Regions from separate parts of the Nitrobacter hamburgensis X14 genome, predicted to be linked through region 2. Evidence: riboswitches for the same ligand, from Rfam matches in the RefSeq annotation. Region 2 holds a riboswitch; the other holds the start of a gene.
The links. A riboswitch is a leader RNA that binds a small molecule or an ion and turns the genes downstream of it on or off. The one in region 2 is predicted to bind cobalamin.
Positions count from the first base shown of each region.

Region 1: another riboswitch for cobalamin. It lies ahead of NHAM_RS13410 (TonB-dependent receptor plug domain-containing protein); the one in region 2 lies ahead of NHAM_RS19130 (FecCD family ABC transporter permease).

Region 1 covers NC_007964.1:2,871,973-2,886,727, reverse strand. The annotation lists gene NHAM_RS13450 (MucR family transcriptional regulator) at 1-48, shown strand, start outside; gene NHAM_RS13445 (helix-turn-helix domain-containing protein) at 359-691, shown strand; gene NHAM_RS13440 (DUF6456 domain-containing protein) at 678-1,307, shown strand; gene NHAM_RS13435 (SufE family protein) at 1,507-1,935, opposite strand; gene NHAM_RS13430 (DUF5330 domain-containing protein) at 2,216-2,623, opposite strand; gene NHAM_RS13420 (sensor histidine kinase) at 3,042-4,886, shown strand; gene NHAM_RS13415 (peptidoglycan-binding domain-containing protein) at 4,879-5,484, shown strand; gene NHAM_RS13410 (TonB-dependent receptor plug domain-containing protein) at 5,687-7,774, opposite strand; cobalamin riboswitch at 7,884-8,080, opposite strand; gene rpe (ribulose-phosphate 3-epimerase) at 8,135-8,836, opposite strand; gene NHAM_RS13400 (outer membrane beta-barrel protein) at 9,222-10,376, shown strand; gene NHAM_RS13395 (hypothetical protein) at 10,423-10,677, opposite strand; gene NHAM_RS13390 (P1 family peptidase) at 10,895-11,893, opposite strand; gene NHAM_RS13385 (cytochrome c biogenesis CcdA family protein) at 12,044-12,778, shown strand; gene NHAM_RS13380 (branched-chain amino acid ABC transporter substrate-binding protein) at 12,958-14,079, opposite strand; gene NHAM_RS13375 (ABC transporter ATP-binding protein) at 14,352-14,755, opposite strand, start outside.
Region 2 covers NC_007964.1:4,101,783-4,116,537, forward strand. The annotation lists gene NHAM_RS19085 (PepSY-associated TM helix domain-containing protein) at 1-44, shown strand, start outside; gene NHAM_RS19090 (DUF3325 domain-containing protein) at 37-357, shown strand; gene NHAM_RS19095 (hypothetical protein) at 478-1,983, shown strand; gene NHAM_RS29355 (transposase) at 1,980-2,063, shown strand; gene NHAM_RS26925 (hypothetical protein) at 2,168-2,311, shown strand; gene NHAM_RS29090 (Chromate resistance protein ChrB) at 2,263-2,514, shown strand; gene NHAM_RS19105 (phosphatase PAP2 family protein) at 2,544-3,101, shown strand; gene NHAM_RS19110 (MerR family transcriptional regulator) at 3,138-3,560, opposite strand; gene NHAM_RS19115 (heavy metal translocating P-type ATPase) at 3,629-5,764, shown strand; partial or broken gene NHAM_RS28420 (IS481 family transposase) at 5,887-5,985, shown strand; gene NHAM_RS19120 (ABC transporter substrate-binding protein) at 6,147-7,046, opposite strand; gene NHAM_RS19125 (ABC transporter ATP-binding protein) at 7,052-7,834, opposite strand; gene NHAM_RS19130 (FecCD family ABC transporter permease) at 7,831-8,856, opposite strand; cobalamin riboswitch at 8,969-9,173, opposite strand; gene NHAM_RS19135 (hypothetical protein) at 9,249-9,533, opposite strand; gene NHAM_RS19140 (peroxiredoxin) at 9,799-10,284, opposite strand; gene NHAM_RS19145 (DUF924 family protein) at 10,483-11,049, opposite strand; gene NHAM_RS19150 (long-chain fatty acid--CoA ligase) at 11,326-13,008, opposite strand; gene NHAM_RS19155 (D-alanyl-D-alanine carboxypeptidase family protein) at 13,172-14,539, opposite strand; gene NHAM_RS19160 (glucan ABC transporter ATP-binding protein/ permease) at 14,720-14,755, opposite strand, start outside.

The DNA of each region.
Region 1 (14,755 bases), 1.2 Mb from region 2:
TTGGCCAAAAACATGGGCCTTGGCCAGCAGCGCCGGCGGCGAAAATAACGCCAAGGGCTTCCTGGCGCCCATTATTAGGAATAATATCCGAGACGTCAGCCACGATGCTGATGCCTTAGAGCCTTTTCGCTTCTGATGGAATCAGAAGCGAGGTTCTATGATTTTGATTTGACGCGTTTTCTTCACGCGAACCGGTATCCACTTCGCTCGAAAACGCTCTAATCCTTATTTTTTGGAAAAATGCTATCCCCGGGATAGAAAGAGCCTCTAGGATATATGAATATATTCCTACAACGGGGCTGCTTCCATGCTTCTGACCTCACCGTCCACACCACCCGCAACCATGCGGCGGTCGCCAATGTCGGCGAAACGAATCTGTCACGGCATCGCGGGGCTGGTGGCCGACGAGTTCGGGCTCGATGCCGCGACGGTGACGGCGTCCACCCGCGGCGCCCCCCGCGCCGCATACGCCCGGCAGGTTGCGATGTATCTGGCGCATGTCGGTTTTGCGCTGAGTTTCGAGGCGATCGGCCGTGCCTTCGACCGCGACCGCACCACCGTCTCCCACGCCTGCCGCGTGGTTGAAGACAGCCGCGATGATGCGAGACTGGACCGCCGGCTCGCGGTGCTCGAAACAATGTGCGCGGCTTCCGGTAAGCGCCTCGATGGAACGTCCGATGTCGGCGTCTGATCGCGGCGTCGGCAAATCGACGCGTCGGCCGAAGAGCCGGCCGGCCGAAGTCGTCGATCGGTTTCGCGCGCAGCATCTCACGCTTGCCGAGCGCGAGATCATGACCGACGCAGGCGTTGCGACCGTGATGGCCAACGACAGCGAGAGTCCTCTCGCCTGGCTGGCGCGCCGCAAGGGTCGCGATGGGCGCACCATGATCAGCCCGGACCAGTTCGTCGCCGGCGAAAGGTTGCGCGCGGATTTTACGCGTGGGAATCTGTCGCCGCGGGTGACCTCGAACTGGTCGGCACCGACCGGAGGACGGCCGCGTGGGTCCGGAGCAGGCGCCTGCGAGATGACCGATCTGATCGTCGCGTCCCGGCAGCGGGTGCGGTTGGCGCTGCAGGCGTGCGGGCCGGAGTTTTCCGGCCTGTTGATGGATGTCTGCTGCTTTCTGCGTGGGCTTGAAGATGTCGAACGTGAACGCGGCTGGCCCCCGCGATCGGCGAAAGTCGTGCTGCAACTCGCGCTGGACAGGCTGGCCAGACACTACGGCCTGACGAGCGAAGCGCGAGCCGGGTCGAGCGCACAGGTGCGGACGTGGCTCGCGAGCGACGCAACCTTTACGAGCGGGTAGGCGTCAGAGCATGATCCCGAAAAGTGGAGACCGGTTTTCGGATCAGATCATGCTCGGTCAAAAGGAACATGATCCCGAAAAGTGGAGACCGGTTTTCGGATCAGATCATGCTCGGTCAAAAGGAGCATGATCCCGAAAAGTGGAGACCGGTTTTCGGGTCAGATCATGCTCAATTAAACAGGAGCGAGGCGCCGGTCGGTCAGGCCGCGTCGGCCAGCGCTGCCCGCGCGTCCCTGCGAATGCGCTCGACCATGGAGCGCAGCCCGTTGGAACGCTGCGGCGTGAGATGCTCGCGAAAGCCGAGTTCGTCAAAGACGGCGATCGCGTCGGTATCGAGAATGGCCTGCGGCTTCCGGCCGGAATAAAGCGTCAGCAGGATCGCGACCAGGCCGCGCACGATATGTGCATCGCTGTCGCCGACATAGGTCAGCACCGGTTCGCTGTTGGCGTCGCGGGCGGTCGTGAGAGACAGCCAGACCTGACTGGTGCAGCCCTGCACCTTGTTGGCGGCGGAATGTTCGGCGTCGCTCATCGGTTCAAGGGTGCGGCCGAGTTCGATGACGTACCGATAGCGGTCGTCCCACTCGTCCAGGAGTTCAAAGTTATCCTTGATCTCGTCGATCGTCATCCTGACCCGTATGCCCGTATGTGTGATGTCTCGGCTCTATATAGGGCCAGGAGCGGATAAAATCGATATGGGCGCGGCCATCCTTGCTGAAATTGTTCCGCCTCGTGTGGTGGTTCTCTGAGCCTAAACCACACTGGAATCATAAGGTTGCTGCTAGAGCCTTTTCGCTTCTGATGGAATCAGAAGCGGGCTCTATGATTTTGATTTGACGCGTTTTCTTTCCGCGAACCGGTACCCATCCTCGGGTCAAGCCCAAGGACATGCTTCGCTCGAAAACGCTCTAGTTGGCCGGGGCGGTCGCCGGCGCCGTGAGGCGCCATTCCGTCTGCAAATCTTCCGGTGTCAGCGTGTCATGCTGCGTATCCTCGGAGGTCGCTGCTTCGGCGGACGCCATGGCGTCGATCGAGCCCGTATGGTCGGGAGCGCGCTTGTCGGTGATGATCCGGTACAGCTTTTTCGCGCCGTCCTGGGCGCGCTGTCCGATCGCGGCCGCGGCCTGGCCGCCGACCTCGCAGGCGGCGGGCTGACGTGTGCAGAACTGGCTCATGTCCGACACGGCCGCCGTCGCGGCCGATACGGCCTCGGAGGCGTCGATCTGGGGACCCTTGTCCGCCTTGGGCGCCTCGTCCCTCGGCAGCAGCACGAGCACGAGCCCGAGCCAGAAGGCCATGCGAAGCAGGAAAAACATGTCGCGTCCCTATGCGTCTTTTTTCACCCGTTGCGTTAAATCCGCAATCTGCTCCCTGCGTATCAGAGCGGTTCTGAATCCCGGGTATCTCCGCCGCCCCTTCAGGCGAAGAAAATCCTGCAAGCGGTGGTGGAACTGGATTCGGCGTAAATTTTCGATTGATGCGGTGGTCGCGGTCGCCCTCGCGCCGGCGGTGCCCGTCGATTTCCCGGCATCATCCGCACCGTGATGGAAACCTTGCATTCACCATTCGCGCCGAATGCAGCCGCCGCACGGCGGGATTAGAGGCATCCACGCGTCACGGGCTGCCGTGCCTTAGCGTTCGCTTAAGTTCGCTCTGACACGTTGGGCCAACGAAATGGGGGCGTTCCGGTGCGTCTGATACGACGTAAGCTGAAGCGCAAGCGACGTGACCGCATTGACCATCATCCAGGACTGCCTCGACGCCCTGCTGCATCCGTCGGCGCGATACGACGCGTTGACGCGGGCGCGTCATCGCGCGTTCATGGGACCGCGTCTTCTGGGAAGTCTCGTCGCGCTCGCGGCGTTTCCGGTCTATCTCGCGATCCGCGGCGCGCCGACGGCGCTTGAGGTAGCGGCTTTCGCCTGGCTCGTCGTACCGATTCTGCTGTCTTATTTCCTGTCGCGAACCGGCCGCTACGAAGGCGCGCACGTGCTGTCGTCAACCGCGCTCGCCGGCCTCGTCATGATGATCGCGATCGCAACCGGCGGGATCGAATCGTTCGCAACCGTCTGGCTTGTCGTGATTCCGCTGGAGGCGGCACTGTCCGCGTCCCGCCGCGTCGTCACGTTTGCCTCGATGCTGGCGCTAGCATGCTTGCTTGCACTGATCGCGATGAACTACTTCGGCGTTTTGCCGCCGCTCGACGCCGGCGCGGCGCACGGCGTCTTCATGGCCTTCGGTATTGCGTCCGCAACGCTCTATGCCGCGGGGGTGGCGTTCGGCTCCGAAGCGCTGGCGCGTACCGGCACTTCGCTGCTGAACGTCGAGGAAGACCGCTATCGCCTGCTGGCGCGCAACATGTGCGATGTGATTTCGCGCCACAGGCGCAACGGCGCCGTCCAGTTCATTTCGCCGGCCGCGGAAGCTCTGCTCGGCGTACCGGCGTCGGAATTGCAGGACCATGGCCTGTTCGATCGGGTCCACGTCGCCGATCGCCCGGCCTATCTCACCGCGCTCGCGGCGGCTGCGCTCGGCAACGACGGGCAGAGCGTCGAATTCAGGCTCAGGCGCGACGTCGCGCGTGCTTCGCAGGGAGAGGCGCGCCATTCGGCCGACTTCATTTGGGTGGAAATGCGGTGCCGGCCGCTTGAGCCGGCCTCCGCCGCCGGAACGTCCGCCGAACCCGAAGTTGTCGCGGTGATGCGCGATATCACCGAGCGGAAGCATCAGGAGCACGCGCTGGATCTGGCGCTTACCACCGCCGAACGCGCCGATGCCGCCAAGACCCGGTTTCTCGCGACCATGAGCCACGAGCTGCGAACGCCGCTCAATGCCATCATCGGATTTTCGGAGATGATGGTTCAGGAGGATGCCCTGTCGCTCGATGCGGCGCGGCGCAAGGAGTATGCCCAGCTCATCAACGATTCCGGCCAGCATCTGTTGTCGGTGGTCAACAGCATCCTCGACATATCGAAAATGGAATCCGGAAACTTCGAGATCTTGCCCGAGCCGTTCGCACCGCGCGAGGTGTTGCTCAACAGCAGCAACCTGCTCGCGCTCAAGGCCCGCGACAACGGCATCGAGCTCGTCACCCGCGTTCCGGAGGATTTGCCGCAGATCACCGGCGATCCGCGCGCGTTCAGACAGATCGTTTTGAATCTGGTCTCGAATGCCGTCAAGTTCACCGAGCGCGGCGGCCGGGTCACGATCTCGGCGCGCGTCGAAGGATCGCGCATGGTGTTGCGCGTGATGGACAACGGCGTCGGCATCGCGCAGGAAGACCTCAAGCGGATCGGCGACCCCTTCTTCCAGGCTGGGAAAACCTACCAGCGGCGCCATGAAGGGACCGGACTCGGGCTGTCGATCGTCAAGAGCCTCGTTGCGTTGCACCGGGGCGAGATCGATGTGCAGAGCAAGGTGGAGGAGGGGACCACGGTGACCGTCATGTTGCCGCTGACATTCGTGCCCGGCGTCGACGTGTCCGAAGCCGAGCCGGCATCGGACAATATCGCGACGCTGACGCCCGCACCGCGCCCCGGCAAGCAGGATCAAGGTTATCGGGTGAAGAAGAGTGCCTAGAAGAGCTGTTGGAGAGGATGTGGTACGGCCTCGCCGTCGCAGCGTGGCTACCGGGAAGCGCGAAGTTGACGAGGAACGCGGTCTCGCCATGCGCATTCTCCTGCATAGCCCGAAAGATCTGCTTGCGGGTTCGCTCGCCTTTGCCGCCGTCGGCGCGATCGTCGCCAACGCCATGTTCATGCAGGCCGGCCATCATCCGTCGCCGATGTTCGGATCTGATGTCGCGACGCCGCTGACGTTGCCGCAGGCCAATCCGCTGCCGCGGCCCCGACCGGTCGAGGCGGACACGGCGAGCGTCCGCCCGGCCGAACCGCACGCGAATGCCGCCGATCCTCCCGCCAATCCCGGCAAGCCGGCTGCGTCGCACAGCAGCGATCCCGTCGCCGATCTTATCAACGCGACGCGCCATGTCGCCGCAGTCCAGCGGACATTGACGCAATACGGCTATGGCCAATTGAAGCCGACGGGAACGGTTGGGACCGACACCCAGGCCGCGATCCGGAAATTCGAGCAGACTCGCCGGATGCCGGTAACCGGACAAATGTCGGACCGCCTCGTGCGCGAACTTGCGGTCATGACCGGACGGCCGATCGATTAGAGCCATTCATGCTTATACGGAATCAGGCTGCCGTCATTGCGAGGCGCATCGCGCCGAAGCAATCCAGAAAGCTCCGAAGAAAGACCTGGATTGCTTCGCGGAGTTTATCATCGGGCGGCGCCTTGCGCCGGCCCGTTGGCTCGCAATGACATCTGAATGAATGCGTTAGGCCGCGTCGCTCCGGCCAAACGTCCGTCGAGAGCTATTGCACCCCGTCACTCGCCACCCGGATGCCGCCGAAAATCCCGAGGCCCGGCGCAAGGAATCCGGTCGGATTCTGGTAGCGGACGTCAAAGAGATTATCGACCCGCCCGAACACCTTGACCTGATCGTTGATGGCGTAGTCGCCACGCAAATTCACAAGCGTATAGCCGGGCGCGGCAATTCCGGAGGCCGAGCCGTCGCGCGTGACATCAAGCCAGTTGCTGACGCGGAGCACCGTTGCCGATAACGTCAATTCATCGACGGGGAGCCAGGTCGCCGTCACGCTCCACTTTTCCTTGGGCCGGCGCAGCAGTTGCAGGCCGGTGCCGGCATCGACGGCGCGGGTGAAGGTGTAATCCGCGCGGATGCCGAAACGCTCGGTGATCTGTGCCGAGACGAAAGTTTCGGTGCCTTCGGTTGTCGCGCTGTTTACGTTCACCAATGACGTGAACGTATCGTTGTATCCGATCAGGTTGGTGATGTCGTTGTGGAAGTAGGTCGAGCCGAACCGCACGCGATCGTTGAATAGCGGCTGCTCGAAACCGGCATCGTAGCCTCTGCTCTCTTCGGGTTTCAGGTTGGGGTTGGCGAAGAAGTTGAAAGCCGGGTAGTTCTGGTACAACTGGCTCAACGACGGCGCCTTGAACCCCGTGCCGTAGCTCGCCTTCAGTTTTGTTTCCGTGACGGGAAGAATAACCGCCGGCGCGATCCGGTAGGTCCCATGCTCGCCAAACCGGTCGTTGGAGTCCTCGCGGACATTCGCAACCAGGAAAAAGCGTTTCGCAAACGCCGATTGCAACTCGATGAATCCGGCCTTGTTGCCGTTCTGAGCCGCAAGATCGGTGGTGTCGATGCGATCGGTCTGTTGCTCGGCGCCGACGATCAGGTTGTTATCGCGCGCAATCTCGGCGACTGTATGCCAGTCGAATTTCAGCCGGGTGCCCGTGGTGGTTGTCGCAACCGGATCTCCCGGGCTTATGTCGTAGCCTCTGCTGTTGGTGTAATTGACGCCGAAGTAGTTCTTGACGCGTCCGTCGAGCAGCGACCACACGGCCTCTTCGCGGTTGAAGAGCTGCTGGACGGCGTGCGTGCTCTGCGCGGCATTGGGAAAGCTCGGAAATCCGCTATCCCCGGTGAACAGCAGCGTCGCGTCGGTGTAGCGAACCACCGAATTCACGGTCAGGTTTTCATTGAGATCGACCCCGAGCTTGGTCGAATAGGTCTTGTTGTCGTAGTTGTTTCCGATTGCTTTCCGTCCCGGCGGGAGAAGCTCTGGCGGGGTGACGGGAACGTCTCCGGCATGGAGATGGGCGACGTTGACCGCGTAATTGAAGTTCTGTTCGGAGCCGCTCAATCCGAGCGTCTGGTTGAAGGTGTTGAACGAGCCGGCCTCGATTGACGCCGTGGCGCGCGGCGGACCTTCTCCCTTCTTCGTGATGATGGAGATCACGCCGCCGATCGCGTCGGAACCGTAGAGCCCGCTCTGCGGGCCTCGCAGAATTTCCATCTGCTGAATGTCCGCCGCAAGAAGATGCGCGTAGTCGAATGCGCCATTGATGTTGCCGGGATCGCCGATGTCGATGCCGTCGACGATCACCTTGGTGTGGTTGGCGTTGGTGCCGCGCATGAAAACCGACGCCTGGGCGCCTGGTCCGCCGGCTTGCACGACATTCAAACCGGGGACCGTGTTCAGGATATCCGGAACGCTGCGGTATTGCTGGGTCTGGATATCCTTCTCGGTGACGACGGTAACGGAGCTTGCCAACTGGTCCGCGGGCGTCACGATTCCGGTCGGGCTGACGATAACGGATGCCGTCGCGCCCGGAACGCGGGCATCGCCGACGGGGGTTTGTCGAGAGGCGGAGCGGGCCGCACGGCGCGATCGCGAAACCGCGCGGTGAGACGGCGGCGGCGAGTCTGTCGTTCTCTCCAGCGGGGGCGCGATCTGAATCGGCGGCAGCAGGTTCGGAGAGGCGGATTGCTGGGCGAGGGAAGGCGTAGTCAGGCCGATCGACCCCAACGACGCGAGGACGGTGGAGGCAAGCAGGCTTCTGCGATAAAGCCCGGAAACGAAGGCGGCAGACATGAAGAAACCTCGGCAGGACGTCGGTGGCACGTCACAGCGAACGAGGTTTCACAGGAGCCGCGGGGCGCCGGTGAAGCGGATGTCTGTAGTCCCCGACTGACATCTTCGCGTGTGACCACGGTTGACGGCAGGTCTCCTGGCTCGCGGGTCGTTACCTGGCGTCGCCTTCCCGGGGCCGAGATGTCCCAGTGGCCTGTGACGCAGATTCGCCGCTTACAGTTGCGGGGGCAGCCGTGGCGTTAGGATGATCCCGCACCACGTTCCCTTTTGATCTCCCGAGGGAGAACCGTCGCCGGTCATTTAGAAGTGTGTCAAAGCCGTGTCAATTGGCGGCGCGGTTTGGACACGGCTTTCGTTCCGTCAGACCAACTCGCCACGCGCCGCGGCGGCGGCGCTGCGGATCGCGTCCATGTTCGCCTTGTAGGATTCCATCGTGCCGCCCTTGAACACCGCCGAGCCCGCCACGAAGGCGTTGGCGCCGGCGGCGCCGAGCTCGCCCGCCACGTCGGGCGCGACGCCGCCGTCCACCTCGATGTCGATCGGCCGTCCCGCCGTCATCGCGCGCAGATCCCGAATCTTGTCCAGCGCCGAGGTGATGAATTTCTGGCCGCCGAAACCCGGATTGACCGACATCACCAGCACCAGATCGACCATGTCGAGGACATACTCGATGGTGGAAAGCGGCGTCGCCGGATTGAGCGAGACGCCGGCCTTCTTGCCGAGTGCGCGGATGGCCTGCAGCGAGCGATGCAGATGCGGCCCTGCTTCGACATGAACCGTGATGTGATCGCAACCGGCCTTGGCGAAGGCTTCGAGGTAGGGATCGCAGGGCGAGATCATCAGATGGGCGTCGAAAATCTTCTTCGTGTGCGGCCGCATCGCCTTGATGACATCGGGGCCGTAGGAGATGTTCGGAACGAAATGGCCGTCCATCACGTCGAGGTGGATCCAGTCGGCGCCGCCCTGATCGACGGCGCGGACCTCCTCGCCCAGCTTCGAGAAGTCCGAGGCCAGGATCGACGGTGCGATGACGAGAGGACGCGGCACAAAAGTCTGAGACATGAGCGTTTCCGAAAATTTCTGCGGGGCTTGAGAGAGCCTCGCGTAACATGGGCTGCGGCGGGGGGCAATGCGCGGAATCCGTCCTGATCCGGGTGGCGGTGATGCGCCGGGACGCAGGCTCGGCAGGAGTTCTGCCGCGAGAGGCGCGATCCGCGCCACGGCGGTAGGACGGTGTTCGTCGGTATCGACCCGACGGCGGCGGCTCGATCACCACCTCGCAGCGGTAGCCCTTTTGGTTCGGTGGCCATTTGGGTTTCGGTAGCCTTGGTCCGGTAGCCTTGGGTTCGCCGCATTCGTATCATTGCGCAGCCGACGCCGGTTTTCATGATCCGATAACCATATCATTCAAGTAGTCGTTCCTTCTGCAAAGTATTGCGAGGGGCGTATGTATCTACCACAAGTATTTCTGATCGCCGGCTGCCTCGGCCTCATCGGCTCCCACGCCTTCGCTGAAGACGACTTCACCGCGTCGTTCCGCCTGCGCGGCGGCTTCGATTCCAATCCGCAGTTTTCGATCGGGCAGGGCCGCGGCAGCGCGTTCATCGCCGCCGACACGGCGTTGGCGGCGGGAATGAAAGCCGACGGCTACACGCTGGGTGTCGCGGCGGAAGCCAATGCGACGCACTATGCGCAGCCGCTGTTGACGCCCGCTCGCGGCGGCAAGGTGATCCTGCGCGGTTCGATCGGCGACGACGATCTCAAGCTGGATTCCACGTCGACTATTGCCGACACCAGCACCTACAATCTGCGCTCGACCGACCTGATCCAGTCGATCAGGGGTGAGGCCCGATACGGGTCGATCAAGCTGTTCGCGACCGCGGAAGGAGGTCGGTCGAGTCTGAACCAGACCAACGCGATCTTTCAGGATTTTCTTCCCGATCCGCAGCAGTATTTGCGGGGCACGCTGATCCCCGGCGTCAGTCTCGTCAGCGGCAAATCAGAACTTGGGGCGTCCGTGAACCTGTCGGTGCGGCGCTATCTGCAGGAGTTCGATGTGTTCGGCTATCGCCGCCACAACGAAAGAATGCAGCCGTTTCTGTTTGCGAAATATGCCGGCGATGCCGTGACCGCGTTTGTCTCTGTCTCGCAGTTACGCGGGGCGTGGCACGATCCGGATTTCACGAACGTTGATCGAACGCTGTTCGATGCAAGTTTGACCTGGCGCGCAGCGCCTTTTCGAGTCGATCTGACTGCGTGGCGTCGCGCGGGCGAAACCACGTTTCCGATCTCGCCGATCACCATCGACACCGCATATTCCGCGAAGGTCTCCTGGAACGTGGAGCCGAAGGTGACGCTGGCGGCTTCGGTTGGTTATGCGGCATCCGACTATCTGGACTCGCCGTTTCGTGCGCAGACGCTGATCTGCGGCGTCGGCGCGACCCGCGACATCGACGATGACCTGACGCTCGGCATCGATATAGCTTATGCAAAGGGCTCGCTGATCTCCGGCGACGATGCGAACGGGCTTGTGGTCACGTCGTCGATCACAAAGCGCTTTTCCGCCAAACCGCCGGGGCCGAAAAGTGGCTCTGGCGCGTGAGCCGCGGGTGCGGACGAGGTCGCCCCCGCCCGCCTTCCACTGAGGTTCAGTGGCAGCCGCATCCGCCGCCGAGCAGTCCGCCCAGCACGTTACTGCGGCCGAGCACCGCGCCGAGCACGCCGCTTTTGCCGGTGGTGACCGCGGTGTGGACGACGAGCGCGCCACGCCCGTCGAGCAGCCCGATCACGCCGCCGCGGCCGGTCAGCACGTTCGCTCCGATGCTGATGCCATGGCCCTTGGCGAAGGCCGGCGCGCTCATGAACGCGCTGGCGACTGCGGCGAGAACGAGAATCTTTTTCATGACGTTTCTCCACTGTTGACGTGCGCGATAGCGCGCACCGGGAGACCATCGGTCGGTCACGTCGTCGTCTCAAGCTATACTATAAACTAACCTTAAGCATCGCAGATATTTCAGTACATATACGTATGTATACTTAAATATACACCTCGTTACATAAGGAATATCCCGTACCGTCGCAAACCGCGGCAGGCGCCGCCCGTCCGGGCGCGAGAAATTGTTATCGCGCGAACCGATCCTTCCACGCCGGCAGTGCGTCGCGGAACGGCAGCGCTGCGGCCTCATAGACGCCGCGTGCGATCGCGCGAGCCACCGTGTTGGCCGCGACCATGCCGAGTTCGGTGAGACCAACGAGCGGATCGATCGGCTTCACGCCGGTGGCGGCGGCAAACACGACATCGCCGTCGAGCGGCGCGTGTACCGGATAGATCGCTCGCGCGAAGCCGGTTTGCGCGATGATCGCCAGCCGTCTGGCTTGCGGTTTGGTGAGCACGGCATCGGTTACGACGACGGCGAGCGTGGTGTTTTCGCCGGCGGTTGTCGCCGGGCCGCCCTTCAATCGCATCGTCAGCATGTCCGGCGCGAACGACGGCGGCAGTCCGCGTCCGCCGTATTCGCTCTCCGATTCAAATGGCGCGGCCCAGAACCAGGGGCCGTCGCCGACCGTGACGCTGCCGACCGCATTGACCACCGCGAGCGCCGCCACCCGCACACCACCCGGCGTGGCGGCCGAAGCCGAGCCGAGGCCGCCCTTCAAATTGGCGGTGGTGGCGCCGAGCCCGGCGCCGGCGTTGCCGAGTGCGAAGTCCTGTCCGGCGGCCGCTGCCGCGGCGTAGCCGAGATCGCGATAGGGTGGGAAACGGCCCCACCGCTTGTCGCCGCCGTTCAAGAGGTCGAACACGACGGCGCCGGGCACGATGGGGACAATGGCGTCGCGGATCGCGAAGCCGCGCCCCCGTTCGGCGAGCCAGGCCTGAACGCCGCCGCCGGCTTCAATTCCGAAAGCGGAGCCGCCTGCCAGCGCGAGTGCGTCGATTCGCTCCACCGTGTTGACCGGATCGAGCAGGGCGCTTTCGCGCGTGCCTGGGCCGCCGCCACGCACGTCCATCGCCGCGACGGCCGGGGAATCGAAAAGCACCGCCGTGACGCCGGAGGCGAGCGCTGTGTCACCGGCGTGGCCGACACGGACGCCGGGAATGTCGGTGAGCAGATTCTTCATGGTGCGGCCTCGTAGGGGGTGCCGGGGACCGGCTGGCCGCCAGATGACGGCATGGGCGCGCCAGGGTCAACCGATCACGGTTCGATCACAAATGGTGCGGAAGGTAGCGAGGCTCTTGCGTCGTGACGCCATCGCAGGGCAAGTAGCCTCATGATTCACGACGTTTCCGTTCCTGCCGCGCTGGTCGCGGGCCTTGTCAGTTTCCTGTCGCCCTGCGTTCTGCCGCTGGTGCCTCCCTATCTGGTCTATCTCACCGGCGCGACCATCGAACACGTGTCCCACGACGAGACGGCCAAGGTCTCGAAGCGGGCCGTGATGCTGGCCGCATTGGTGTTCGTGCTCGGCTTTTCCACGGTGTTCGTCGCGCTGGGCGCCAGCGCCAGCTTCATCGGCGGCCTCATCCGGGCCTGGTCGGCGCAACTGTCGATCGTCGCCGGCATCGTTATCATCGTCATGGGCCTGCACTTTCTGGGGCTGACGCGGATTGGCTTTTTGATGCGCGAAGGACGGCTCACCGCGCCGAAGCCGGTCGGCCTGTGGGGCGCCTATGTGATGGGGCTCGCCTTCGCGTTCGGCTGGACGCCGTGTATCGGGCCGATCCTTGCGGCGATCCTGTCGGTAGCGGCGGCAGAGGCCACTGTCGTGAAGGGGGCCGGGTTGCTTGCGGTATATTCGGCAGGGCTCGGCATCCCGTTCCTGCTGGCGGCATTGATGATCGAACAGTTCGCCTCGCTGCTAAAGCGCATGAAGCGTCACCTCAATACGGTGGAGCGCGTCATGGGCGTGCTGATGGTGCTCACTGGCATCGCGTTCCTCACCGGCACCATTTCGAACGTCAGTATCTGGTTGCTGGAGGCCTTTCCGGCGCTGCAGAATTTCGGATGATCAGCACGCATTCGCTTCGCCGTCCCTGCGTAGGGGGGCAGAGACCATAACCCCTGAGGTCAACGACGGCTGTGCCGTTTTCCATCGACGGTAACAATCGCCTTCCGCATCATCGACGACACGGTGTATGGGGTCCCCGCTTTCGCGGGGACGACGCTGAGGGCGGAACGGAGGGCGCGTCAGGTGCCCTTGCCGGGGTCGAGTTCGGCATAGTTGCCCTTGTCGTCCCATTTGTAGATGACATAGTTGATCTGCTTGATGTCGCCCTTGGCATCGAATTCCAGCTTGCCGAGCACGGTATCCCACGCACCCGCCTTGATGGTCTTCATCACCTTCATGGGATCCGTCGTGCCCGCCTTCGCGGCGCCCTGTGCCCACACCTGCATCGCCGCATAGGTGTAGAGGGTATAGCCCTCCGGATCGATGCCCCGAGCCTTGAACTTCTCGACGATCGCCTTGGCGGTCGGCTTGTTGCGCGGATCGGGGCCGAAGGTGAACAGCGTACCCTCGGCCAGCGGACCGGTGATCGAGGCGAACTCCCTGTCGTTCAGCGCGTCGCCAGCCATCAGGATGGCCTTGAGGCCCTGGTCGCGCATCTGGCGCAGGATCAATCCCGCCTCCTGATAATAGCCGCCGACGAACACCAGATCGATGCCGTCGCGCTTCAGGCGCGATACGATGGAGTTAAAGTCCTTGTCACCTTTGTTGTAGGACTCGAACATCTTCTCCTGGAAGCCGGCCTTGTTCAGCGCCTTCTTGGTCTCGTCAGCGAGGCCCTTGCCGTAGGTGGTCTTGTCGTTGAGGATGGCGACGTTCTTGCCCTTGAAGTTCTTGACGATGTATTCGGCGGCGACGACTCCCTGCTGGTCGTCGCGACCGCAGATGCGCAGCACGTTCCACAGATTGCGCTCGGTGAACAGCGGGTTGGTGGAGGCCGGCGTGATCTGCAGCACGTTGCCGTCGGCATAGGCTTCGGAAGCCGGAATGGATGACGACGAGCAGAAATGTCCGGCCACGAACGGAATACCCCGGCTTGCGATCCTTTCGGCGATGGAGCGCGCCTGCTTCGGATCGCAGGCGTCGTCGCCGACGAACAACTTCAGCTTCTTGTTGAGCACGCCGCCGGCATCGTTGGCATCGGCGACGAACTGCTCGGCGCCGTTCTGCAACTGGCGGCCGAAAGCGGACTCGCTGCCCGTCATCGGGCCGGCCACCGCGACGGTGATATCCTGGGCGAAGGTCGTGGTCGAAAGCGCCAGTAAGGCGCAAAAGGCCAGGCCGGTCAGCTTCAATGATTTCATTGGAGTGGTCCTCGCGGAGGGATGTCAGGTGCCGACTTTTGTCGTTATGCGGCATTGTCCGATGATTTGCCGCCGGTGTCATGGACAAAATTCGGCACACCGCGACATCCGGGGACCGCGTCACTTGTCGCCGGGCTAGAGCGCTTTCCGTTCTGATGGAATCAAAGCCGGGGTTCTAGCTTTTTGTTTTGACGCGTTTTCTTGACGCGAACCGATACCCATCCTCGGGTCAAGCCCGAGGACATGCTTCGCTCGAAAACGCTCAAGCGGCGTCAGGTGTGGCGGCCGCCTTCGAGATAGGCGGCGCGGATTTCGGGGCGCTGCAGCAGTTCCATGCCGGCGCCGCTCATCGTGATCAGGCCATTGACCATGACGTAACCGCGATGGGCGAGGCGCAGGGCGTGATTGGCGTTTTGTTCGACGATCAGCACCGTGAGGTGGTCCTCGCGGTTGAGTTTGCGAATCGCATCGAAGATCTGGCGGGTGATCAGCGGCGCGAGACCGAGCGAGGGTTCGTCGAGCAGCAACAGGCGCGGGCGGCTCATCAGCGCGCGACCGATCGCCAGCATCTGCTGTTCGCCGCCGGACAGCGTGCCGCCGCGCTGCGTCATGCGCTCTTCAAGGCGCGGGAACAATTTCAGCACGCGCTCCAGGCTGGTGCTGCGCTCGGCGGCGC
Region 2 (14,755 bases):
GAGCTATAGCGCCCGGTTTTAGCCGCGCGGGCAGCCATGGATGATGCACTCTGTCTGTTTGCTGCGTTCGCGGTGACCTATCTCGCCTTTGCCAGCTTCGCCTTGGTGCAAAAGCGGCATTGGCAGGCGGTGACAGGTACTCACGACTGCGCGCTTGGTGGCAAGGAGCTTCTAAAGGTCGGCGGGATTGTTTGTCTCGCCGCGGGATGCGCGATCGTGGTGTGGCGCGAGGGGGCGGACTATGGCCCGCTGCTCTGGGTGACGCAGCTTATCGTCGCTGCCTGCGGTGTCGTCGCGACGCTCTCGCTACGACCGCGGCTTCTCAAGCCGCTTGCCATCATTCCCGCCCGAGTATGAAAAATGGGCATTCAGACCGGTCCGTCACGACGAAGACTGCGCCCATAAGGGTCGCCAAGCGAGCAGCTACCCAACCCAAGGAGACGAACGATGTGTATCCGCCAAACGGGAAAGCAACTGATGCTTGGCGTCCTGCTGATCGCCCTGCACGCCCTGTTGCCTGACGGAGCGGCGGGAGCACCGGTCGTCAACTCGTTCGAAGGCGACCGAGGGCCGGGTCTGGAGGTGTGCAACTCAAACGGCGCCCCGATTCACTGCGACAGGGCCGAAATGGACATCGCTACCAACGGTAAGCAGGTCGTCCAGATCACGTGGCAGAATGTGAACGTGTATGACACGTCTGGAAATCTGTTGAAATCCACACCCTTGTCCGAACTCATTCGGAGTGCCGGGCTCGATCCAAACCTGTCGAAAGGCAATGGGCGGCAGTTCGAGCCGCATATCGTTTACAACGAGTTCATCGAACGCTGGATCATCACCGTTACCTGCAAGAACGACTGCACGCTTGTGAGCGCGGCCTCCGATGCAACGGGAGCGTGGGGCGGCACCTACTTGTCCTGCTTGCATGGCGGCTCTTGCCTCGACCGCAACCCTGCCGTCAAGCTGGGTTACGACAAGAATGGTGTGTACATCTGCGGAGGGCACATCGGCGACGATAATCCCGCTACAGTGCCGGGCGTGTCCTACGACTGCTTTGCGTTGCCGCCGGAGGAGGTCAAAGCGATCGCGCAAGGCACGCCGCCAGCCCATGTCAACCGAAGCCACAACATGCCGCTCGATATCGTCCCGGCGGTGGATCACAACCAATCGAAGGCTGCATCTGCTCCGGCGTTTTTTGCCAACAAAAGCTGCGACCGCGCAGCGCAGTACGCCTGTCAGCGCTCCACGAATTTCTCGTTTCATTGGATTGTGAACACATTCACGTGGAGCGGGGTCACGGGCACCTATAATTCGGGTGGCGCCCAGCAGGTCATCAAGACCGACATCGGCTCGAAAGAGAACAAGTGGCTTTACAACTCGCCATGCTGTGGTCCGACCATGTCCGTGCCGCAGTCCGGCAGCGAGATCACGCTTCGCGCCGCGGCCAGTCATCGCTTGATGAATGTCGTCCAGCACGGTTCGCATCTGCACGGGGTCCTCGGGTCCGGGCCGTGTACTGAGTCGTGTGGATCGCAGGGCGCGGACGCCAACAACATATTGGTCTGGGTAGACCTGGACTGCTCGGATTCGGCCGCCTGCGTGGTCAACCAGACGGCGAAGATTTCAAGCCCGGATTATCACGTTGAGTTTGGCACCGTTGGCGTTGATGATGCAGGGAACATGGGCATCGTCGGCACCTCATCGAGCGCGCGCGAGAATATGTCGGTTCTTCTCTGGACCCGTCGACAGGGGGATCCGGCCAACACTTTCAGTGGCCCGACAACGATCGTCGCCGGCACGCAGCCCTATACCTGCCTGAACCGAAAGAACATGGTGCCGATGGGGAATTCGGCCGGGACGCTGACTGCGCTCGACCCCGTGGATCGCGAAACATTGTGGGCGACACAGCAGTGGGCTAACGATGCCGCGCCCTGCGTCTGGAACACACGTATTGTCGGCTATAAAGTCGCGCCGGCGAAGCGATGAAAGACGGCTTGGCGCCGGGCGCTGTGGTGTCGGAGGTGGCGCGACGGCACGGCTTGTCGCCGCAACAGCTGTTCACGTGACGGCGTCTGATGCGACAGCCGGCTGCGAGACCTGCGCCTCCCGAGCCGTCGATGTTCGTTCCCGCCGTAGTCACGCCCTCGTCCGCGCGTGATCTAATCGCAGCATGACGATGACTGCCGACACGCTTCCCGACGATCCGGGCACGCTCAAGGCGATGCTGCTGGCAGAACGGGCGCGCGCCGCGCGGCTGGCAACGCAGTGCTTCTCGAAACCGTTGGGCTTGACCACGTACAGGAGCAGAAGGTGATCGCTCGGTTTTCGGCCGAGCGAGATGAGGCCTATCGCGAATTCATCAGCCGCTGCGACGACTTTGACGGCGAAATAGCGAAGGAGCGAGGGAACGGGAAGTTCACCTATGCTGAGGCGTTCCCTGCCCGTTCGCGGCCGGCCGAAAAGTCTACGCTAAGTCTGACAAGGCATCATTCACGCAACGTACCGACACGTTCATAAAGCGTCGGCAACAAGATGAGGATTCAGCTTTGCAGCTATACGACGTTGACGCCGCGGCGACTCACGCGATCAACAGCTTCGCCGGAGCGAGCACCACGATCGATTTCCTGATGATCTGGATCTCGGCGGTCGGCATACCGCTTCTTGTCCTGGCTGTCGCCGGACAATGGTGGCGGGGTCCGGACCGATCGCATAACAGGCACGTCCTTGTCGCCGCGGGGTTTTCCTTTCTCCTTGGCCTTGCGATCAACCAGATCATCCTCTTGTTCGTCCATCGGATACGGCCATATGACGGCGGCATCACGCATCTTCTGATCGACCGCAGCGCCGATCCGTCATTCCCCTCTGATCACGCCACCGCGACCGTTGCCATCGCCGCGGCCTTTCTGCTGCACGGCATGCGGCGGCTCGGTGTGTGGTTTCTAGCCGCCGCCGTGCTTGTGACGATCTCCCGGGTCTATGTCGGAACACATTATGTCGGCGACGTTCTCGGCGGAGCCTCGACCGGGATTGTCGCCGCCATGTTGGTCCGCTCACTCTATCGGGAAGGGACGCGGGCCGATCAGATCATCACCAGAATTCTTTAGGGCCAGTGTGGCAATCCGGGAGGAGGAACGGCCCAGTTATCTTGGTCGGAGGTGAGCTTGAGGCGATAGAGCTTCGATGATGCGGCAATCGGCAACGGTGCCGCAGCGGCATTGATCGATCATACTGTCCAGTTCGCGACGCAACGCTCGCAAGTCAGCAATCTTTCGATCGACCTCCGCCCGATGCGCCTTGGCAATGGCATCGACGGCGTCGCAAGACCGGTCGCGCTGATCGGCCAGATCGAGCAATGCACGCACCTGGTCGAGCGAAAATCCAAGGTCGCGCGAGCGTCGGATGAAGCTGAGGCGATTCAGGTGCTCTGCTCCGTAGGCGCGATAATTGCCGGCCGTCCGACTCGGCGCGGCAAGCAGACCGATCCGCTCGTAATAGCGGATGGTCTCGACCTTGGTATCGGTTCTGCGCCCCAGCTCGCCTATCGCAAGGAAGCCGCCTGTCATGGCCTTGACCCTATAGTTACTACAGGGTCCATATGGATGGTCATGTCGAACTTGTCGAGGTGATTTCCATGGCTGCCGCCGTTCCGTTGAAGTTGCGCGTCGAAGGCATGGATTGCGGCGCCTGCGCGGTAAAAATCGAGAACGCGATGAGGCGGCTGCCCGGCGTCAGCGACATCGACGTCAATTATGGCTTGCAGTCGCTTTCACTGGTGGTCGACGAAGACCGCACCTCCCGGCACGCGATCGAGACCAGGATCAGGGCGCTCGGATATGCACCTGTCGATCAATCCGGGCCCATCGCCTCTGCCCTCCGCGACAATAATTGTGACGCGACGGAAAGCGCCTGGTGGTCGTCGCCGAAGGGACGGCTGGTCATCGGCAGTGCCGCCCTGATGACGCTGGCTTTTGCCGTATCTCATGTCGAACCGGGCTGGTCGAATTGGGCCTATATCGCCGCGACGCTGGTCGGTCTGATCCCGATCGGACGACGGGCGCTCGCCGGCGCGGTGTCGGGCACACCGTTCAGCATCGAGACGCTGATGTCGATCGCCGCGATCGGCGCCGTCGCGATCGGCGCGGCGGAAGAAGCGGCTGTCGTCGTGTTCCTGTTTGCAGTCGGCGAGTTGCTGGAAGGGATCGCGGCCGGCCGGGCGCGTGCCGGCATCGAGGCGTTGATAGGTCTGGTTCCGCGCACGGCGCTTCGTCAAAACGGCTCGAATGTGGAAACGGTACCGGTCGAATATCTTCGAGTCGGCGACACCGTAATTGTCCGCCCCGGGGACCGTGTTCCCTCGGACGGAACCGTGATTGAGGGCCTATCGGAGGTCAATGAGGCGCCGGTGACCGGCGAATCCGTCCCGGTCAGCAAGGAGCCCGGATCGACGATTTACGCCGGCAGCATCAATGCCAACGGCGAACTGCATGTCGAGATCACCCGGACGGCTGCCGACAACACGATTGCCCGCATCATCCATATGGTCGAAGAAGCACAAGGTTCGAAGGCGCCCACTGCTCGCTTCATCGACCGCTTCAGTCGCTGGTACACGCCGGTGGCCATGATTATGTCGGCGCTCGTTGTCTTCGTCCCTCCGCTGCTGGTTGGCGCTGACTGGTTCACCTGGATCTATCGCGGGCTGGCGGTGCTCCTGATCGCCTGCCCCTGCGCACTGGTCATCTCAACTCCGGCCGCGATCGCGGCGGGGTTGGCGAGCGGCGCACGACGCGGCCTCCTCGTCAAAGGTGGCGCGGCCTTGGAAACACTCGGCAAGGTCAAAACCGTTGCCTTTGACAAAACCGGCACGCTGACCAGCGGACACCCGCAGATCACAGACATTGTCGTGATCGAGGGCACCGAAACCGAGATGCTGGCGAAAGCTGCCGCCGTCGAGCGCGGCTCCAGCCATCCACTCGGAGTAGCCATCGTCTCTGAGGCCGAAAGGCGTGGTCTCGATATCCCGAAAGCATTCGGCGGCGGGATCGCGACGCCCGGCAAGGCAGTTACGGCCCGCCTCAAATCTGGCTTCGTGTCGGTTGGATCGCCTCGTCATGCGGCCGAGCAGGGCGACATCTCGGATGAGATCAAGAAGCAGGTCGGAGCGCTGGAGCGTCAAGGCAAGACTGTCGTTGTCGTTAGCGAAGGCAAGCCCCTCCTCGGACTGATCGCATTGCGCGACGAGCCACGTCCGGATGCCGCCGGCGGTCTTGCCAAGCTGCGCGCGCTTGGCGTTCGTCCGATCATGCTAACGGGCGACAATGCTCGTACCGCCGCTGCGATCGGCGGTGCGCTCGGCCTTGAAGCCCGAGCCGAGCTACTGCCAGATGCCAAGCTCGCCGCGATAGCGGTTTATAAAGGCGAAGGCCCTATCGCCATGGTCGGCGACGGCATCAATGACGCTCCGGCGCTTGCCGCGTCCTCGGTCGGCATCGCCATGGGAGGCGGGACCGACGTTGCGCTGGAGACCGCGGACGTGGTTCTCTTGAAAAACCGCGTTGCCGGCGTCGCAGAGTTAATCGCGCTATCGCGGGCGACACTCTCCAACATCTGGCAGAATATCGCTATCGCGATCGGCCTAAAAAGCGTTTTCTTGGTCACCACGCTATTTGGCGCGACGCCGCTCTGGATGGCTATCCTGGCCGACACCGGCGCGACCGTATTGGTGACGGCAAACGCACTGCGGCTGTTGCGCCTCAAAGTGGAGACGTAGGTCTAATGACATGGTTCGGTGCGGGCCGGGCTGGCCTGCGCCGCGGCGGCGGTCAGCGTTCCAATTGTCCTTGTCGAGAAAGACAGCAATGGAGACCCGTGCGGGGAGCGGCGTGCCTTTCTCCCACATCAGGTCGCCGCGCCGCGGAACTCTGGCTGCACCGATACAACTGGCATCGGCCTCTTGGCGGTATAAAACATCGCACTCCAATCAGCAGACTAGAGCCTTTCGCTTCTGATGGAATCAGAAGCGAGCTCTATGATTTTGATTTGACGCGTTTTCTTCCCGCGAACCGGTACCCATCCCCGGGTCAAGCCCGAGGACATGTTTCGCTCGAAAACGCTCCAAGCCTCTTCAAGGACAACCTGTTGAGGCCCCGCGCCTAGCCCCCGACGCGCTTCAGCTCCGCGACCAGCCGGTCCAGCGCATCGGCGAGCATCGGCCCGCCGCACACCGTGAGGTCTTCGGGAATCACGATGCGCCGCGACGACGGATACAGTTTTTCCAGCGCCGGATGCAGCAGCAGCGCGCTTCCTTCGTCATCCGCGACGTCGCTGTCGTCGGATATCAGGATAAAGTCCGGCCGATCGGCAACAATGGTTTCCAGCTTGGCAAACCCGCCGGAGCTGATGTCAAGGCCGGACGCGGCATTCGACAACCCGGTGATCGAGAGCAACGCGCTGGTGACGCTGTCATCGCCCGAAACCCAGCCGCGTCGCGACAGCGCCAGCACCCGATAGGGCTTGCGCCCCACTGCCTCCCTCGCGCGGGCAATCGCCGCATCGAGCCGCGCGATCTGGGCTTCCGCGCGATCCGGGTGCCCGACAAGATCGCCCATCCGGCGAATCTGCTCCTTCACGTCGTCGATCGATTTTGCGATATCGAACTCGGCCACGCGCATCCCCTGCTGTTTCAGCAACTCGCGCGTCGTTCGCTTCATGTAGCGGCTGGCGACGACAACATCCGGCCTGAGCATCAGCACATCCTCCGCCTCCCCGGAAAGCCGCCGATATTTCTTCGCCTCCGTCGCGGCCCAGGAGCGCGCTGCATCCCGCGAATAAGGGCTGAGGCCGAGGATCTGGGCGGGATCGGCAAGCGTCATCAGGAGCTGATCGGTGCACAGGTTGATCGAGGCGACGCGCTGCGGATCGGCGGCCTGCGTCTGCGTGACGACCCCGGCGGTCAATGCGAGAGCGGCCGCGGCAAGACCGCCGCATCTGCGTCCGGCGATGCCGGCCCGGATCGCCTCACTGAGGCGCTGCAACCGCGCCAACAGCGACATCGCGATCACACCTCCGCCCACGGCACGATCACGGTTTCGCATTGATAGTCGGCCCGATAGGTCCTGACGCGAAAGACGTCGGCGATGACGGTCTCCGAGAGCGCGCCGGCAGGCGGTCCCTGCGATACCAGGCGCCCGTCGGACAGCACGAGAACGATATCCGCAAACCGCGCCGCGAGCCCGAGATCGTGCGTCACCACGATGACCAGCACCCCACTGTCGGCCGCGGTCCGCAGTCTGGTCACGACCTCGATCTGATAGCGCGGATCGAGCGATGCGGTCGGCTCGTCGGCCAGCAGCACTGGCGCTTCCACGGCCAGCACCCGCGCCAGCGCCACCCGGCCGCGCTCGCCGCCGGACAACTCCGTCACGCGACGATCGCTTAAACTTACCACGTCGGTCGCCTGCATCGCCCGCATCACCGCCGCGGCATCTTGTTCCGTCAGCCGCGCCGGATCGACCGCGCCGTGCGGGTACCGGCCAAGCGCCACGATATCCCTCGCCGGCAACGGCCAATGCATCTGATGGCCTTGCGGCAGGTAGGCGAAACGGCGCGCGCGCTCTCGAAGGGTGAGCGATGGCAGCGCGTCGCCGCAAACCTCGATGGTCCCTTCCGATGGCAGCAGGCCCGCCAGCGCCCGCAGCAACGTGGTCTTACCGGCGCCATTCGGCCCGACCAGCGCGACAAGGCATCCGCCTGGGAGCGACAGCGAAATGTCGCTCAGGACAACTCTCTTTCCAAGATTAGCCGATAGCGACGATGCGATGAGAACGACGGCTTCGCTCATGCGACGCCTCCACCCAGCGCGCGCCGCTCGCGCACGATCAGGTACAGGAAGAACGGCACGCCGATCAGCGCGGTCAGGACGCCGACCTTGATGTCCGAGGTCGAGGGAATGACGCGTACCGCGATATCGGCCGCGAGCAGCAGCGCCGCGCCGGTCAGCGCGCTCGGCACCAGCAGCCGCGCCGGGTCGTAGCCGATCAGGGGCCGCATCAGATGCGGCGCAATCAGGCCGATGAAGCCGATGGCACCGGCCACCGCAACCGCGCCGCCGACGCCGAGCGCAACGCCGAGGATCGCCCACAGCCGTAACCGGCCGACATCGACGCCGAGGCTCTGCGCGGATTCCTCACCCAGACTGAGCGCGCGAAACGCATGGCGCTGGCTCATCAGGATCGCGGCTCCCGCGACGATGAACGGCAGTGCCAGCGTGACGTGGCGAAAGCTGCGGTCTTCCAGCGAGCCCAACAACCAGAATGCAATCTCCAGCGCCGCGAACGGATTGTGCGACAGGTTCATGGTCAGCGACGTCGCCGCGCCGGCCAACGACGAGATCGCAAGCCCCGCAAGGATCAGGATCAGCAGGCTCGCATTACGCCCCGCGATCGCGAGCAGTGCGAACACAGAAGCGAATGCCGCGACGATGGCCGCGACCGGCAGTACGAAGGAACGCACGTCGGCCGATCCGACCGCGATGATCAGCACGGCGCCGAACGCCGCTGCCTGCGGGGCGCCGAACAGCGAGGGCGACGCCAGGGGGTTGCGCAGCAGGCCCTGCAAGGCCGCACCCGACAAACCGAGAATGGCGCCGATGGCGACGGCGAGGATCGCGCGCGGCAACCGGATATCCTGTACGATGATCCGCTGGACGTCGCTGCCGCCGCCGAACAAGGCATCGAGAACAGTGACCGGCGACAACCTCACAGGACCCACTCCCAACGACACCAGCGTCAGTATCGTGACCCCCGCGCACAGCGCGACCGTCACGACCGTTCGCTGGCGGGCCGCGATGGCTGTCGTCACCATGTGGCGTTGAAAGATGTGGCGTTGAAAGCCGTGCAAATCGCCGGGCCGGCCGGCCCGGCAGCATAGTTCGGGAGACCCATGACGACCCTTTCCGCCGACCCGCCGTCGAACGCCTAAGAATGCGTCACCGGCCGGTCTCCTGGCTCGCGGCCGTTATCCGGATCCGCCTTCCCGCACATGCATGGCATGGTCAGTGGCCGAATGGATACGGATGGCCGCTTACAGTTGCGGGGGCAGCCGCGGTATTGGGGGCAGTATCCCCGCACCGCATTCCCGTTTCACCTCCCGCGGGAGGCACCGATGATCTCCCAAACAAGCACAGCGAAACACTCCGTGCAACCGGGGACGCGTTCGCCTGCGTTGCCGCGAAATACGGCCAGCACGCAATACCATCAGAGCCGCGAGAGATAACGGGGCAGCTCCTGTTCGAATTCAGGGAAGTAGCGCGAAATCACAGACATATCGAAGCGAGCGAGGATCGACTCCTTGGGCTCCCGGTCAAGCAGGAAGCGAAAGGCGGCCTCGAGGCAGCGCTCGGGCGTGTGCTTGCCGGCTGTCAGTTGCTTGCTCTTCACGTCAGACATTGTGACGCGGTGACGCGTCTCGCTCTCTCCTTCGCGGACCACAACCTCGAAATCGAGCGGGTCGCCCTCACCGACGCGCTGAACCTCGATCATACGGTCACTCCCGTTTCAACGGTCGGTGGCGCAACTGTTCGTTCCCTACTGCACCGCATACGCCGCTGCCAAGATGCCTGCGAGCTTCTCCGGCCACAAGCCTGTCGTTATTGGGCTCTCGTCCGGCCTGAGCGAAGCGAAGGCGGGTGAGGGGTCGTGAGAGCTTGGCAGGAAGAAAACCCCTCACCCGGCTCAACCTCGCGACGCTCGATTTCGCCACCCTCTCCCACAAGGGGAGAGGAAAAGAAATCGCTCGGTAATCAGCTCAAAGCTGTCCCAGCAGCGTGTCGCCGCCGGAGACCTCGACCTTGCCTGGGTTCGGTTCAAGATTGAGCGTCTTTACCACGCCGTCCTCGACCAGCATTGAATAGCGCTTGGAGCGGATGCCGAGGCCCTTTTCGGATGCATCGAATTCCATGCCGATCGCCCTGGCGAAGTCGGCGTTGCCGTCGGCGAGGAAGGTCGCCTCGTTGCGCTGGTCGGTATCGCGCTTCCAGGTGTTCATGACGAAGACGTCGTTGACGGAGACGATCGCGATCTCGTCGACGCCCTTGTCCTTGATGGCGCGGGCGCTAAGAAAAATGCTCGGCAGATGCTGTTTGTGGCAGGTGCCGGTATAGGCGCCGGGCACCGCGAACAGCGCCACCTTCCTGCCCTTGAAGATGTCGCCGGTGCTTTTCACCTGAACGCCGTCATCCGTCATGATGCGGAAGGTCGCGTCGGGCAGGCGGTCGCCAACTTTGATGGTCATGGTCAAATCTCCTTGAAATGTGCGTTGTATCTGGGCCAGATAGGTGTCCGGCACAATATTCCACGGCCGCGAAACGACAACGGTCGGCTCTTCACCGTACCGTCATTAGAGCGTTTTCGAGCAAGCACGCCCTCGGGCTTGAACCCGAGGATCAAAAGGCTGGCGCCCGGCTTTGATTCCAGCAAAGCCGAAATAGCGCTAGCCGGCAAACCCGCCCGCGTCGAGAAAGGCCTGTTCTTCCCGGCTCGTCGTGCGTCCGAGCATTCGATCGCGATGCGGAAAGCGGCCGAACCGGCGAATGATGTCGGCGTGGATTTCCGCGAATTTGAGGTTGTCGGGCCGTCCACGGCTGCGAAACAGCGCGACGCAGCGCTCCTGATCCGCGAGACGTTCGGAATGCATGAAGGGGACATAGAGGAATTCGACGAGGTCAGGGTCGATGCGCGTGTCGGCACTGCGTGCGATGGCGCGGTCGGCGACGGCGCAAGCGTCGTCGTCGGTCGAAAAGCTGCGGGCGTCGCCGCGGAACATGTTGCGCGGAAACTGGTCGAGCACGATGACGAGCGCCAGCGCGCCGTCATCGGTCTCCTCCCAACCGGAGAGTTCGCCCGCGCGGGCTACTTCCCACAATCCAAGAAAGCGGCGGCGCACCTCGGCGTCGAACGCGTCGTCCTTGATGTACCATTTGCTCTGGCCGGCGGCGCGCCAGAAGGCGAGGACGTCGGCGGGGGAAGAGATGGAAGCGGACGAATTATCGGAGTTCATCACACACAACACTTTCTGTCGTCGTCCCCGCGCACGCGGGAATCCATAACCCTGACGTCAATTAGAGCGTTTTCGAGCGAAGTGGGTACCGGTTCGCATGAAGAAAACGCGTCAAATCAAAATCATAGAGCCCGCTTCTGATTCCATCAGAAGCGAAAAGGCTCTAAGATGGAAAAGGTCGACGTCATCGACCGAAATCAGAATCCGCGCCGTATCGGTTCCTGCGCGCGTGCGAAGATCGCACTTGGCTGGGACGGCCATATCTTCAGGAATGCCTCACGCCGCCGCTTTTTTCTCGTCACGCAGTTCGCGGCGGAGGATCTTGCCGACGTTGGTTTTCGGCAGGGAGTCGCGGAACTCGATCTGTCTGGGCACCTTGTAGCCGGTCAACTGCGTATGCGCGAACTTGATGATGTCCGCGCGCGTGAGGGTCGGGTCCTTCCTGACCACGAAAGCCTTCACCGCCTCGCCCGACTTCCTGTCCTTGACGCCGATCACCGCGCATTCCAGCACGCCCGGATGGCTCGCGATCACGTCCTCGATCTCGTTCGGATAGACATTGAAGCCGGAGACCAGGATCATGTCCTTCTTGCGGTCGACGATCCTGGTGTAGCCGTCGGCTGACATCACGCCGATGTCGCCGGTACGGAAGAAGCCGTCCGCCGTCATCACCTTTGCGGTTTCGTCCGGCCGGTTCCAGTAGCCCGGCATCACCTGTGGACCCTTGGCGCAGATTTCGCCCGCCTCGCCGAGCGGCACCTCGCGGCCGTCGTCGTCGCGGATGGAAATGTATGTCGACGGCATGGGAAGCCCGATCGAGCCGGAGAATTTGCCGGTGTCGGCGGGATTGCAGGTCAGCGTCGGCGAGGTTTCCGAAAGGCCATAGCCTTCCAGTAGCGGGCATCCTGTCACCCTCAGCCACTTCTCCGCCACCGCCTTCTGGACCGCCATGCCGCCGCCGACCGAAGCCTTGAGTTTCGAGAAGTCGACCTTGTCGAAACCGCGCGCATTGAGAAGGCCGTTATAGAGCGTGTTCACCGCCGGAAAGCAGTTGATCTGATACTTCATCAATTCCTTGACGAGGCCGGGCATGTCGCGCGGGTTCGGGATCAGCAGATTGACGCCGCCCGCGCGCATCGCCAGCATGAAGCACGCCGTCAGCGCGAAGACGTGATAGAGCGGCAGCGCGCAGACGACGAAGAGTTGATCGACCACCGGCGGTTTCCTCAGCGCCGGCTGCAGCCAGGCGTCGTTCTGCAGCATGTTGGCGAGAATATTGCGATGAAGCAGCGTCGCGCCCTTCGCGACGCCGGTGGTGCCGCCGGTATACTGCAGGAAGGCGACGTCGTCGGGCGCGAGGTTCGGCCTGGCAAGCGTCATGCCGCGCCCGGCCGCGAGGGCGTCGTTGAACTTGACCGCCCCCGGGATCGATGACGGCGGCACCATCTTCCTGACATGACGAACCACGAAATTGACGATCAGGCCCTTGAAGCCGAGCAGGTCGCCCATGCTGCCGACGATGACGTGCCTGATGTTAGTTTTGCCGATCGCCTGCTGCACCGTCGACGCGAAATTCTCCAGTACGATGATCGCTTCCGCGCCGGAATCCTTGAGCTGGTGCTCAAGCTCGTGCGGTGTGTAGAGCGGGTTGACGTTGACCACGGCATAGCCGGCGCGCAGCACCGCCACCGTCGAGACCGGATATTGCAGCACGTTCGGCATCATCAGCGCAACGCGCGCGCCCTTTTTCAGTCCCCGGCCTTGCAGCCAGGCGCCGAGTGCAAGCGACATCTCGTCGATCTCGCGATAGGTGATCGCCTTGCCCATGCAGATGAAGGCCTTGCGATCGCGGAATTTGGCGAAGCTCTCTTCAAGCAACGCGACCAGCGAGGCGTACTGCGACGCGTCGATGTCGGCGGGCACGCCTGCGGGATATTGACTGAGCCAGATGCGATCCATGTGACTCCCCGGGATCATCCCGTCGTTCAAGGGAGGAATGTCTTGTTCAGGGAGTATTGAGCAAGGCGGTTGTCCAAGGCAAGCGGTGCGCGGTAACGACGCATCAATGCTGCCGTCATGGACTGTGAGAGCTTGCCTCGGCGGCGACGAAGGGATGAGAGACCTACGGTTTTGGCTTGCTCTTGCCGTTTTCAGCCGGTTTCGGCTTGGCGGCCGAACCGGCGGCCGCGGACTTCGCCGCCTTGGGATTGATCGTCACCGAAACCCGGTGTTTCGATTTCCCGTCGGGCCTTGGTTTTGGGTGGGGCGTTGCCGTCGCATTCGCTGTGGTCTTGCTGCGTTTCTTGCTCTTGGGCGGAGCGTCGCGCGCGGCATCGGCTTCTGCGGCGGCGGCGATGGCCGCGCCGGTCCGCGTCGGGCCGGTATAGACAATAACGGGGTCCGAGGGCGCCGGCGCCGCCGCGATCATATCCACCGGCCGCAACGCCGGCGGTTGCACGCCGGTTGCGAAGAACGACATCACGGCGGCGCTGGTCGCCGTCGTGTTGGCGGCCACATCGTCATCCTCGTCGCTGGCAGGATGCTTGCGTTTCGGCCCGCACATTTCATCGCGCAGATTGGGAGGCGCGGCTGCGATCGGCGCCAGCTTGTCGACCGTGCCGAGCGCCGGACGCAGCCACGACAGCGTGTTGTTGGCGAAGCCGCGCTCCAGCATCTGCGCGACGCGCACCGCGCGCATCGTGCCGGACGATGCGCCGAGCACCACCGCGATCAGGCGCTTGCCGTTCTGCGTGGCCGAGCCGACGAGATTGTAGCCGGACGCGCAGATGAAGCCGGTCTTGAAGCCGTCGGCACCGGGAAAGCGCCCGATCAGCTTGTTGAAGTTGCGTGTCACCCTGCGTCCGTAGCGGATCGAGGGGATGCGCATGAAATATTCGTACTCGGGAAGATCGTGAATGATCGCGCGGGCGAGAATGCCGAGATCGCGCGCCGAGGTGATCTGGCCGTCGGCCGGCAACCCGTTCGGGTTGACGTAGCTCGTCTGCGTCATGCCGAGCCGCTGCGCGGTCGCGTTCATTTCGGCCGAGAAACCGTCGATCGAACCGCCGACGCCTTCCGCCAGCACCACCGCCATGTCGTTCGCCGACTTCACCAGCATCATCTTCAGCGCGTTGTCGACGGTCACCTGCGTGCCCGGCCGGAAGCCCATCTTCGAAGGCGACTGCGCGGCTGCGGTCGGCGATACCGTGAACAGCGTGTCGAGCGTGATGCGTCCCTGCTTGACCGCCGTCAGCGTGACGTAAGCGGTCATCATCTTGGTGAGCGAGGCCGGATACCAGGGATAGGTGGCGTTCTCGGCCTCCAGCACCTTGCCGGTGTCGGCCTCGATCAGAAGATGCGCTTCGGTGGCGTGAGCCGCGCGCAACGGTGCGATCGCAACGATCAATCCGGCCGCGAGGACGATCCAGACCGGCAACGATTTGCGAAACAGGGCGATGGGTTTGCGAAGCGGGACGATGAAAGAATGCACGGTCGTTCCGGTCCTTTGAGACCCGCCTTTGGCAAGGAGGCCTGCTTTTCGGGTTTCAAGCGTGTCCGGCGCCGTCGGTCGCGGCGGCTGCAGCCTATACCGGCTCGGCCAGCCAGAACAGTGGTCCGCAGTTTAATTCCCCGATGAAAGGGGCCGAATTTCGACGCTCGGAGCGGTTTGCTATGACGGCTGGCCGATGCGGGAACCGTCCTGGGT